DNA from 2 places in the Caulobacter sp. GW821-FHT09B08 genome. Region 2 is predicted to be linked to the other one. Evidence: predicted binding sites of a transcription regulator. Region 2 holds the regulator's gene; the other holds the start of a gene.
The links. Region 2 encodes HrcA, which represses chaperone genes, less so after heat shock. Its sites were predicted from a motif close to GTTAGCANTCNNNNNNNNNGANTGCTAAC; they were not measured.

Region 1 (6,203 bases), 450 kb from region 2:
CTGCTGGCGCGCTCGCTGTTCTCGGCCTTCGGGGTGATGCTGGCCGTGGCCCTGGCCATCGTCTTCCTGCTGCGCCCGCCGCACGCGGTCATGGGGGTGCTCATCGCCCTGTCCCTGGCGCCGATCCCGCCGATGCTGCCCGGCAAGCAGATCAAGGCGGGCGGCGACGTGGTCTACGCGGTGGGGCTGCTGACAGCCTGCTCGCTGTTCGCCCTGGTTTGGATCCCCCTGGCCAGCCACCTGCTGGCCAGCGTCCTGGGCGTGGACGTGCTGGCGCCCATGGGCAAGGTGGCGGGCATTCTGTTCACGATCATCCTGCTGCCCCTGGCGGCCGGCGCGCTGGTCCGCCGCTTCGCCCCGGACCTGGCGATCAAGGCCCAGCCGTGGCTGTCCAAGCTGGGCACGGGCCTGCTGGTGCTGTCGGCCCTGCCGATCGTGTTCAAGCTGTGGGGGCCGATCGTGGGGCTGATCGGCGACGGCGCGCTGATCGCCTTCCTGATCTTCGTGCTGGCGGGCCTGGTGTCCGGCCTGCTGCTGGGCGGGCCCGAGCCGGACCACCGGACCGACCTGGCCTTCGCCTCGGCCCAGCGCCATCCGGGCATCGCCCTGGCCCTGGCCAGCCTGAACCTGGCGGGCGACAAGGCCGTCGCCCCCGCCGTGGGACTCTATCTGCTGGTCGCGATCGTGATCGGCATACCGTTCGTCGCCTGGCGCAAGCGGGCCGGCGCGGCCAAGCCCGTCCAGGCGTCCTGAAAGCCTAGTGCTTCCAGGCCTCCTGTTCGATGGCGTCCAGGTCTTCGGTGTGCGCCAGGTCCAGCAGCACGCCGATCTGCCGGTCAACACCCCGCCAGACGTCCGGCCCGCCTTCGCCGATCTCGCCCTCCTTCTGGCGGGCATGCTCGAAGACGACGCACAGCTCGTCGAGCAGGTGCTCGTCCTTGACCGCCAGCAGGGCCATCAAGGCTTTCAGAAGCTTCTCGTTCACGCGAGACCGGAAATCAGCCTCGCGCGCGAGCCGCGTCAAAGTCGCGTCTTTCATGGGCGTTCTTTCTGAGCCGCCAGCCATCCGGGGGATTCCCTCGAAGGTAGGGAACGCTCAACGTCAAATTTAGCTTCCGTCGGAAAACCGACATTTTAGTTTTAGATCAAAGAAAAAGGGCGGGACCTCGCGGCCCCGCCCTTCTCTTAGCTATCAGCTTGAGCTGACAGGACTTCTTAGAAATCCATGTCGCCCATGCCGCCCGGCATGCCGCCCGGGGCGCCGCCGGCCGAGGCCTTCTTGGGCGCTTCGACGATGGCGGCTTCGGTGGTGATCAGCAGGCCGGCCACCGAGGCGGCGTCCTGCAGAGCGGTGCGGACCACCTTGGCGGGGTCGATGACGCCGTCGGCGACCAGGTCGACATACTGCTCGGTCTGGGCGTTGAAGCCGAAGGTCGCGTCGTCCTTCTCGAGGATCTTGCCGACCACGATCGAGCCTTCCACGCCGGCGTTCTCGGCGATCTGACGGATCGGGGCCTGCAGGGCGCGACGGACGATGGCGATGCCGGCGGTCTGGTCGTCGTTGTCGCCGACCAGGGTGGCCAGGGCCTTCGACGCCTTCAGCAGGGCGGTGCCGCCGCCGGGGACGATGCCTTCATCGGCGGCCGCGCGGGTCGCGTTCAGGGCGTCGTCGACGCGGTCCTTCTTTTCCTTCACTTCGACTTCGGTCGAGCCGCCGACGCGGATGACGGCAACGCCGCCGGCCAGCTTGGCCAGACGCTCTTGCAGCTTTTCCTTGTCGTAGTCCGACGTGGTGTCTTCGATCTGGCGCTTGATCTGGGTGATGCGGGCTTCGATCGCCGACTTTTCACCGACGCCGTCCACGATGGTGGTGTCGTCCTTGGTGATCGAGACCTTCTTGGCCTTGCCGAGCATGTCGAGCGACACGTTCTCGAGCTTGATGCCCAGGTCTTCCGACACGACTTGAGCGCCGGTCAGGATGGCGATGTCTTCCAGCATGGCCTTGCGGCGGTCGCCGAAGCCCGGAGCCTTGACGGCGGCGACGCGCAGGCCGCCACGCAGCTTGTTGACCACCAGGGTGGCCAGGGCTTCGCCCTCGACGTCCTCGGCGATGATCACCAGCGGACGGCCCGACTGGACGACGGCTTCCAGCACCGGCAGCAGCGGCTGCAGCGACGACAGCTTCTTTTCGAACAGGAGGATCAGCGGCTCTTCCAGCTGAACTTCCATCTTGTCGGCGTTGGTGATGAAGTACGGCGACAGGTAGCCGCGGTCGAACTGCATGCCTTCGACGACGTCGAGTTCGGTCTCGGCGGTCTTGGCTTCCTCGACGGTGATGACGCCTTCGTTGCCGACCTTGTCCATGGCGCGAGCGATCATGTCGCCCACTTCCTTGTCGCCGTTGGCCGAGATGGTGCCGACCTGGGCGATCTCGCTGTTGGTCGTGACCTTCTTGGAGGACTTCTTGATTTCCTCGACGACGACGCCGACGGCCTTGTCGATGCCGCGCTTCAGGTCCATCGGGTTCATGCCGGCGGCGACCGACTTGAGGCCTTCCTGGACGATGGCTTGGGCCAGCACGGTGGCGGTGGTGGTGCCGTCGCCGGCCTTGTCGTTGGTCTTGGAGGCGACTTCGCGGATCATCTGCGCGCCGAGGTTCTCGAACTTGTCAGCCAGTTCGATTTCCTTGGCGACCGAGACGCCGTCCTTGGTCGAGCGCGGGGCGCCGAAGGACTTTTCGATCACGACGTTGCGGCCCTTGGGGCCCAGGGTCACCTTCACCGCGTTGGCGAGGATGTTGACGCCGCGCAGCATCTTGTCGCGCGCGTCCGAGGAGAAATAAACGTCTTTAGCGGCCATGTGTATGAGCCCTTCTAAAAGAGAATTACGGGTAGGAAGCGGTCGTCGAGCGGTCGGGCCTTAGGCCTCGACGATGCCCAGGACGTCGCTTTCCTTCATGATCAGCAGGTCCTGGCCGTCCACCTTCACTTCGGTGCCGGACCACTTGCCGAACAGGATGCGGTCGCCGGCCTTCACGTCCAGGGCGACGACTTCGCCCTTGTCGTTGCGGGCGCCGGGGCCGACGGCGACGACTTCGCCTTCCTGCGGCTTTTCCTTGGCGGTGTCGGGGATGATGATCCCGCCCTTGGTCTTGGTTTCTTCTTCGACGCGCTTCACCAGGACGCGGTCGCCGAGAGGGCGAAATTTCATGAGTCTTCTCCGTCGGGACGGTTTTAAATTATGGTTCGTCGGCCAGCGGGGAGCGTTGCTGTTAGCAGTCGCTCCCACCGAGTGCCAACGCCGGGCAGGAGTTAGGACCGGCGGTGGGGGGAGTCAAGGACGGCCAGGGACGATTTGCTGTGGGTCGTTCGCGGCCCAAGTCAGATGACGGACGAAGCCGAGATCACGTTAGGGACGATCATGAAGACGCTTTATGCCGCAACAATGGCCGCCGCCCTGCTGGTGCTGGGGGGCTGCGCCGCCGGCCCGCCGCCGCCGGCCCTGACCCTGACCGCCGACCAGGCCGGTCCGGTGACCGTGGCGCGCGGCCAGGCCTTCGACATCGTGCTGCCGATGAACGCCGGTACGGGCCATGGCTGGCGGCTGGACGAGGAGGCCTCGCCGATCCTGGGCGGCGGCTCCAGCCGCGTCACCGACGCCGAGCGCCCCGGCGGCCCGGTGACCACGGTCTACAGCTACAAGGCCCTGGCGCGCGGCCGCACCACCCTGTCCTTCACCCTCAAGCGCCCCTGGGAGCCCGACCGCCCCGACGACCGCAAGGCGGTGTTCGACGTGCGGGTGCGCTGAAGGAAGGATTGGCGATGATCGACCACATCACCATCGGCGTTTCCGACTACGCCCGCGCCAAGGCCTTCTACGACCAGGCCCTGGCGCCGCTGGGGATCGCCCCGCTGTATGTCGTGCCCAAGGAATATACGAACGGCGTCGACGTGGTCGGCTACGGCGATGACCGCCCCTGGTTCTGGATCGCCGGCCAGGACGGCCTTTCGGGCAAGTTCCACGTGGCCTTCTCGGCCACGAGCCGGGCGCAGGTCGACGCCTTTCATGCCGCCGCGCTCGCCGCCGGGGGGAAAGACAACGGCGCGCCGGGCCCGCGGCCGCATTATGACCCCAACTATTACGGAGCCTTCGTGCTCGACCCGGACGGCTTCAACATCGAAGCCGTCTGCCGGGCGCCCGCATGACCCCGGCCGGAGACCAGCACGCGTGACCATTTCCAGCTACGGCCTCTCGCTGATCCTGGCGCTGATCGCCTGCGTGATCGGCGGCGTGCTGGGCGGCCTGACCCTGGCGCGGCCGGGCTCGGTGCTGGGCCCGCCGCCGTCCGACAGCGAAGCCCCGCCCACCGTGCCCTGGGGCGAGGGCCGGGCCCTGGGGGGCCTGGTGATCCTGTCCCACGCGGCCACGGCCCTGTTCCTCAGCTACCAGCCCGGCGTCGGCGCGGCCATGGCCTTCGCCCTGGCCACGGCCTGGCTGGGCGCGGCCCTGGGCCGGTCGTTCTCGGCCCTGGCCGACCGGGGCCGCGGCGGCCGGCTGAACCTCGCCAGCCTGGTCTTCGAGGTCCTGATCGCCGTGACCCTGTGCCTGCCGTTCTTCAACCCCGGCCGGCTGGTGGTGCTGCGCGGGCACGGGATGCTGGTGTAAGGCGCGCGCTCGGGAGGGCCTCAGGCCCCCGTCAGCGGCGCCCAGGCCGCCATGGCCGAGGTGACGACCGAGTTCAACTGGTCCGTCCCGGCCCCGCCCCGCGCGCTGAGGCTCAGGCCGTTGCGGACGGTGGCGTAGAAGTCGGCGACGGCGCGGACATCCGTCCCCGCGGGAACGTCGCCCTCCTCCACCCCCTTTCGCAGCCTGGCCGCGAGGGACTCGTCGTTGGCGGCGCGCAGCGCGCAAAGGCTGGCCGCCAGATCGGCCGACATGTCGCCGGCCTCCGCGGCCGTCTGCACGACCATGCATCCGCTGGGGGTGTCGCAGCTGGAGAAGGCGCTGACGGCGTTGCGCAACAGGGCCTCGACGCTTTCCCGCGCCGTCGGCAGCGCCAGCGCGCACCGCGAGGGCGCATCGTAGAGCGCCAGATAGTGGTCGATGGCCGCGCGATAGAGGCCTTCCTTGGACCCGAACGCCGCGTACAGGCTGGGCGAGGCGATGCCCATGGCCGTGGTCAGGTCGGTCATCGACGCCCCGGCGAAGCCCTTCGCCCAGAACACGCGCATCGCCCGTTCCAGGACCTGGTCTCGATCGAAACTGCGGGGGCGCCCCCGGCCAGGACCAGGGGCCGCCGAGGGGGGCGACGACATGCGAATCTCTAATTTTTGTTGATCGATACATAATTCCTTGCGCCGGGCGCACAAGCTCCCCAGCTATTTCCGTGCCGATCGACACAGAATTGGCAGAGCCACAGGAAAACCCTCATGAGCACCCCTTCACTTCGCCTTTCGGGTAAGCGCGCCCTGGTCACCGGCGCCGCGCGTGGCATCGGCGCGGCCATCGCGCTGAAGCTGGCCGAGGACGGCGCCGACGTCGCCATCACCTACGAGAAGTCCGCCGAAAAGGCCGAGGCGCTGGCCGCCCAGATCCGAGCCCTGGGCCGCAAGGCCGTCGCCCTCCAGGCCGACGCCGCCAGCCCCGAAGCCGTCGTCGCGGCGGTCGAGAAGACCGTCGCCGACCTCGGCGGCCTCGACATCCTTGTCAACAACGCCGGGGTCGCGCGCATCGGCCCGTTCGCCGAGCAACCGCTGGAGGAGATCGACGTCCAGCTGAACGTCAATGTGCGGGGCGTCTTCCTGACCACCCAGGCCGCGCTGAAGCACATTCCGAACGGCGGCCGGATCATCACCATCGGCAGCAATGTGGGCCTGCAGGTCCCGTTCGGCGGACTGACCGTCTATGCGGCCACCAAGTCGGCGCTGGAGAGCTTCACCCGAGGCCTCGCCCGCGAGCTGGGCGCGCGCGAGATCACGGTCAACCTAGTCCGTCCGGGTCCGACCGACACCGACATGAACCCCGCCGACGGCCCGATCGCGCCGTCGGTTCTGCCGACCCTGTCGATCCCCCGCTACGGCAAGACCTGGGAAGTGGCCGAGGCCGTCGCCTTCCTCGCCGGCCCCGGAGCCGCCTATGTCACCGGCTCGGGCATCCTGGTCGATGGCGGCGCCAACGCCTGATCCCAGGCGGGCGATACGCGG
Region 2 (6,203 bases):
GGGCGCGCCGCGCCAGTGGTGGCAGAGCCATCCGGAACTGGGCCTGGCCACCGGCTGGGCGGTGATCTGCGGCGGCCTGTGGCTGGCCGTGCGGGTGCTGGGCCTGGCCTAGGCTCACTCGGTCCGGCGTGGGATCGCCCCACTTGCCCCCACCTGACCGCTTCGCGGTCTGTCCGCCCCCGTAGGGGGCGGAGGACGCCGCACTCACGCACTTCTTCCCCTACGGGGGAAGGAGCGCCGAAGGCGCGAAGGGGGCAAGTGTCCCGCGCACAGCAAAACGGGCGCTCGTGGCGCCCGTTTCCTAAAAGCTTGAAAGCTGGAGCCGCTACACCCGCAGCGGCATCAACACGTACTTCACGCCCGGGTCCGTCGGGTCGACCACCAGGGTGGGCGAGGCCGGGTCGGCGAAGCGGAACTCGGCGATGGGGCCGCCGATCTGGCCGCAGACGTCCAGCAGGTAGCGGGCGTTGAAGCCGATCTCGAAGGCCTCGCCGTCGTAGTCGACCTCGACCTCTTCCACGGCCTGGCCGGCTTCCATGTTGCGCACGGTCAGGGTGATGCGGCCTGGCTCGACGGCCAGCTTCACCGAACGGCTCTTCTCGGCCGAGATGGTGGCCACCCGGTCGACGGCCTTGGCGAAGAGGTCGTTGTCCAGGGTCAGGATCTTGGCGTTGTCGCGCGGGATCACGCGCAGATAGTCGGGGAAGGCGCCGTCGATGACCTTGGAGGTCAGGGCCGCGCGGCCGAACTCGAAGCGGATCTTCTGGGCGCTGATCTGCAGGTCGACCTGCTCGCCGGCCGATTCCATCAGGCGGCGGGCCTCCTGGATGGTCTTGCGGGGCACGATCACGCCGGGCAGGCCGGCCGCGCCCTCGGGGGCGTCCATCTCGGCCAGGGCCAGGCGGTGGCCGTCGGTGGCCACGGCGCGCAGCTTGGTCACGCCGCCGTCGTTGACGGTGTGGAGATAGAGGCCGTTCAGATAGTAGCGGGTCTCTTCGGTCGAGATCGCGAAGCGGGTCTTGTCGATCAGCCGCATCAGGTCGTTGGTGTCGACCGCGATCCGGCTGGAGAGGCCGTCGCTGCTCATCACCGGGAAGTCGCCGGCCGGCAGGACCGGCAGGTTGAAGCGCGAGCGGCCGGCCTGGATCACCAGGCGGGGATCGTCGCCGCTGAACGACAACGACACGTCCGAACCGTCGGGCAGCTTGCGGACGATCTCGTAGAGGGTGTGGGCCGGCGCGGTGATCTGGCCGGGCACGTCGATTTGGGCCAGGCCCTCGTCGATGATCTCCATGTCCAGGTCGGTGGCCGAGAACGACAGGGTGTCGCGATCGGCCGACAGCAGGATGTTCGACAGGATCGGGATGGTGTTGCGGCGTTCCACGACGCTCTGCACGTGACCCAGCGCCTTCAGCAGCGCCGCCCGCTCGATGGTAAGCTTCATATCTCGGTCCAGGTCCCAGGATCGCCGCCGACGAAGAGAATCCCCCCGCGACCCCGCAATGAATGGACTTGCGACATTAGCGCAAACCGCGACCGGGGGAAGGCCCGGCCGCGGCGAAATGCGCGACCGGGCCTCGATCATGGGGCGACTAGGCGCTCGCGGGGCTCTCGGCGCGGGCCGGCAGCACCCAGCCGGGGCGCACGAAGTGGCAGGTGTAGCCGTTGGGAATGCGCTCCAGATAGTCCTGGTGCTCGGGCTCGGCCTCCCAGAACGGGCCCGCCGGCTCGACCTCGGTCACCACCTTGGCGGGCCACAGACCCGAGGCGTCGACGTCGGCGATGGTGTCCAGCGCCACGGCCTTCTGGGCCTCGCTGGTGTAGTAGATGGCCGAGCGGTAGCTGAGCCCGATGTCGTTGCCCTGGCGATTCTTGGTGGTCGGATCGTGGATCTGGAAGAAGAACTCCAGGATCTTGCGATAGCTGATCACGCTGGGATCGAAGATGATCTCGATGGCCTCGGCGTGGGTGCCATGGTTGCGGTAGGTGGCGTTGGGCACGTCGCCGCCGGAATAGCCGACGCGGGTCTTCAGCACGCCCGGATAGCGGCGCAGCAGGTCCTGGACGCCCCAGAAACAGCCGCCGGCGAGGATCGCGGTTTCGGTGGTCATGGTCTGACGTCTTTCTTGCGAGGGAAGGTCGAGGCTACATGTTGGGTCCGTCCGGGTTTCGCGCAAGCGCGTCGCCCTTGCCCGAAAGGCTCTACGTGCCCCGTCCCGCCGTCTTGTTCGTTTGCCTCGGAAACATCTGCCGCTCGCCCCTGGCCGAGGCGGCCTTCCGGCAGGAGGCGCAAGCCCGGGGCCTGGACGTCGAGATCGATTCGGCCGGCACGGGGTCATGGCACGTCGGCCATCCGCCCGACCGCCGGGCCCAGGCCGTGGCGCTGCGGCACGGTATCGATATCTCGGGCTATCGCGGCCGGCAGGTGAAGCCCGAGGACTTCCGGCGCTTCACCCACGTGGTGGCCCTGGACCGCGACAACCTCGCGGACCTCAAGCGCATCCGGCCGTCGGACGGGACGGCTGAGCTGATGCTACTGCTGGACGTGGTGGAGGGCCGCCAGGGCAAGTCGGTGGCCGATCCCTATTATGGCGAGGACCGGGACTTCGACGTCACCTGGGCCGACGCGGTGGCCGGGGCCAAGGGGCTGGCGGATAGAATCGCGGGGGAGGGCTGAGGGCGGCCCGCACCCCAGATTGTCATCCCGGGTCTACGCTACGCGCTTGTCCGGGATGACAGCTAAGAGGGCGATCAGGCCTTCGTGTCGAACGAGCCGCCCGTATCCGCGCCGTTGGCCGCGTACGGGTTGGCGCCCGCCGTCGGTTCGGCCGGGGCGTCGGGGCCCTTGGAGCCCTTGGCGGCCACGGCCACCATGGCCGGACGGACCAGGCGGCCCATCAGTTCGTAGCCGGCCTGCAGCACGGTGATCACGCCGCCCGCCGAAACCTCGTCCGACGGCTGCTCCATCACCGCCTGGTGCAGGTGCGGATCGAACTTCTCGCCCTTGGCCGGGGCGATCTGCTTCAGGCCATTGCGTTCGAAGGCGCCCTGAAGCTCCTTCTCGGTCATCTCGACGCCGACGATGAAGTTGGTCACCGCCGCGTCTTCCGAGCCGCGCGGGCTGTGGGCGGTGGCGCGCGACAGGTTGTCGGCCACGCCCAACAGGTCGCGGGCGAACTTCTGGATGGCGTAGGCGCGCGCGTCGTTCATCTCGCGCTCGGCGCGGCGCTTGGTGTTCTCGGCCTCGGCGGCGAAGCGCAGGGCCTGGTCCTTCAGGGCCGCCACTTCCAGCTTCAGCGCCTCGATTTCCTGGGCAGCGTCATCAGCCTCGAAGGCCACGTCTTCGGCCGGCGCCGTATCGTCGGTCATACAGTCCTCATCCATCCATCATCCGGCCGAGCACGCGGGCGGTATAGTCCACCAGCGGGATCACCCGGGCATAGTTCAAGCGGGTGGGACCGATCACGCCGATCGCCCCCAGCACCTTCTGTCGGCCCGTCATATAGGGCGCCGCGATCAGGGAGGAACCCGAAAGCGAAAAGAGTCGCGTTTCGGCCCCGATGAAAATGCGCACCCCTTCCGCCGAGCGGACGTCGTCCAGCAGGCCGATCAGCTGGCCCTTCTGCTCCAGATCGTCGAACAGCCGGCGCACGCGCTCCAGGTCCTCCCGGGCGCTGGCGTCGGCCAACAGGTTCGCGCGGCCCCGGACGATCAGGGCGCGGTCGGGGTCGTCGCCGCCGCTCCAGGCGGCCAGACCGTCCTCGACCAAACGCGCCGCGGCGGCGTCCAGTTCACGCCGGGCCGTGTCGAGTTCGGCGGCCATCTCGGCCTTGGTTTCGTTCAGGGTGCGGCCGCGCAGGCGGGCGTTGAGGAAGTTCGACGCCTCCTGCAGGGCGGCGGGGGTGACCCCGGCCGCGCGCTTCATCAGCCGGTTTTCCACGGTGCCGTCGTCGAACACCATGATCGCCAGGGCCTGGTCGGCGCCCAGGGCCACGAACTCCACGTGCTTGACCCCGCCCTCGCGGACCGGGGCCACCACCACCCCCGCCCCGCCGGCCAGGCCCGAGAGGATGGCCGACGCCTCGCCCATCGCCTCCTCGAACGAGCGGCCGTGGGCGAACAATCGCGCCTCGATGGTGCGCCGCTCCTCCTCGCCGATGTCGCCCACTTCCAAGAGGCCGTCGACGAACATCCGCAGGCCCGCATGGGTGGGGATGCGGCCGGCGCTGGTGTGGGGGGCGTCCAGCAGGCCCAGTTGGGCCAGGTCCTGCATGGTGTTGCGGATCGAGGCCGGCGACAGCTGCACCCCGCCGCGCGAAATGGTCCGCGACCCGACCGGCTCGCCGGTCTCCAGGTAGGATTCCACCACCCGGCGGAAGATATCGCGAGCGCGGGCGTCCAGGTCCGTGAGGCTGGGAGTCTGAGCGGAAAACCCCGAAAACAGCTGTGTCATGTCGCCTTCGAACGCGTCCGGACAGGACCCACGGCCGGACCCTCGGATTTCGACGGGGTTGGACGATCCCGTCTTCGGTAGGATAAGCGGCGCAATCCTATCACGCAAAGCCCCGGAGTTTCCCATGCGTCCGTCCGAACGCGCCGCCGACCAAACGCGAGACGTCACGCTGGAGACCGGCGTCAACCGCTATGCCGAGGGCTCGTGCCTGGTCAGCTTCGGCCACACCAAGGTGCTGGTCACCGCCACGGTCGAGGAGAACGTCCCCGGCTGGATGCGCAACAAGGGCGCCGGCTGGGTCACGGCCGAATATGGCATGCTGCCCCGCGCCACCCACACCCGGGGCCGCCGCGAGGCCGCGCAAGGCAAGCAGAGCGGCCGCACCCAGGAAATCCAGCGCCTGATCGGCCGTTCCTTGCGCGCCGTGGTCGACCTGAAGGCCCTGGGCGAGCGCCAGATCAGCCTGGACTGCGACGTCATCCAGGCCGACGGCGGCACCCGCACGGCCGCCATCACCGGCGCCTGGGTCGCCCTGCGCATCGCGGTCAACTACCTGATCGAGGAGGGCGTGCTGAAGACCGACCCGATCCTGGGCCAGGTGGCGGCCGTCTCGTGCGGCGTCTTCAAGGACACCCCGGTGCTCGACCTCGACTACGAGGAAGACTCCAGCGCCGAGGCCGACAGCAATTTCGTGCTGACCAACAGCGGCGACATCGTCGAGATCCAGGCCACCGGCGAGAAGCGCGGCTTCACCCGCGGCGAGTTCGACACCTTGTTCGCCCTGGCGGAGAAGGGGATCGGGGAGCTGTTCGTGAAGCAGCGGGAAGCGGTTTCGAAGTAGCGCCCCGCCACGGGACGCTTGCCCCCTACGGACCGCTTCGCGGTCGTCTTCCCCCGTAGGGGGAAGAGCTGGACGTGCGGCTCCGCCCCCTATGGGGGCGGACAGACCGCGTAGCGGTCAGGTGGGGGCAAGTGGAGATCAATCCTCTTCGTGCGTATGCCCCGGACCCGGCTCATAGGTCATCAGATCCCCCGGCTGGCAGTCCAGCTCGCGGCACAGGGCGTCCAGCGTCGTGAAGCGCACCGCGCGGGCCTTGCCGGTCTTGAGGATCGACAGGTTGGCGATGGTCACGCCGACCCGATCCGACAGCTCGGTCAGCGACATGCGTCGTTCCAGCAGGATGCGGTCCAGTTGCACGCGGATGGCCATTGTCTTGTTCTTCTCGCGTCAGATTGTCAGTTCGGCCTCCCGCCGAAGGCGGGCGCCTTCGCGGAAGACTTCGGCCAGGACGAACACCACCAGGACCGGAAACCAGGCGCTCAGGCTGAACGAGCCGTCGACCATCTTGGTGTCCGGGGCCAGCCACTTGGCCAGGGCGGCGAAGATGTAGTGGCCGATCTCCAGGGCGGCGAGGACGAGGCCCACCACCCGCAGGCGGCGGACATTGTCCGGGTGGAACGGGTCGCCGGCGGTCAGGGTCGAGAACACCCGTCGCAGGCGCTCGACGATCACCATCCAGCCGCCGGACAAGAGTGCCCAGGCCCCCAGGGCGCCGGCGAACAGCGGCCCCTTGCTGATCAGCTCGTCGATCGAGCCGCCGATGTGCAGGCGCGCGGTGATCAGCTCCGGATTGAAGCTGAGCAGCAGCACCGCCACCGTGAAAATGGCCAGCAGGCTGACCCAGACCCACAGGCCTACGTAGATCACGTCGAGAATGATCTTCAGGAAACTCGATACCGAACCTGGCCC

Region 1: a site for HrcA is predicted at 3,271-3,299, ahead of groES (co-chaperone GroES). Genes of this name have one in related genera too.

The regions. Positions count from the first base shown of each region.
Region 1 covers NZ_JBWKPL010000001.1:451,093-457,295, forward strand. Annotated here, with positions in the region: gene AC07OA_RS02095 (hypothetical protein) at 1-753, shown strand, start outside; gene AC07OA_RS02100 (hypothetical protein) at 758-985, opposite strand; gene groL (chaperonin GroEL) at 1,216-2,859, opposite strand; gene groES (co-chaperone GroES) at 2,920-3,210, opposite strand; gene AC07OA_RS02115 (protease inhibitor I42 family protein) at 3,421-3,807, shown strand; gene AC07OA_RS02120 (VOC family protein) at 3,822-4,205, shown strand; gene AC07OA_RS02125 (DUF4345 family protein) at 4,234-4,665, shown strand; gene AC07OA_RS02130 (TetR/AcrR family transcriptional regulator) at 4,686-5,231, opposite strand; gene AC07OA_RS02135 (SDR family oxidoreductase) at 5,430-6,182, shown strand.
Region 2 covers NZ_JBWKPL010000001.1:904,527-910,729, reverse strand. Annotated here, with positions in the region: gene AC07OA_RS04345 (hypothetical protein) at 1-112, shown strand, start outside; gene dnaN (DNA polymerase III subunit beta) at 326-1,444, opposite strand; gene msrA (peptide-methionine (S)-S-oxide reductase MsrA) at 1,593-2,111, opposite strand; gene AC07OA_RS04330 (low molecular weight protein-tyrosine-phosphatase) at 2,207-2,677, shown strand; gene grpE (nucleotide exchange factor GrpE) at 2,752-3,369, opposite strand; gene hrcA (heat-inducible transcriptional repressor HrcA) at 3,377-4,453, opposite strand; gene rph (ribonuclease PH) at 4,578-5,294, shown strand; gene AC07OA_RS04310 (helix-turn-helix domain-containing protein) at 5,433-5,663, opposite strand; gene AC07OA_RS04305 (DUF2975 domain-containing protein) at 5,682-6,203, opposite strand, start outside.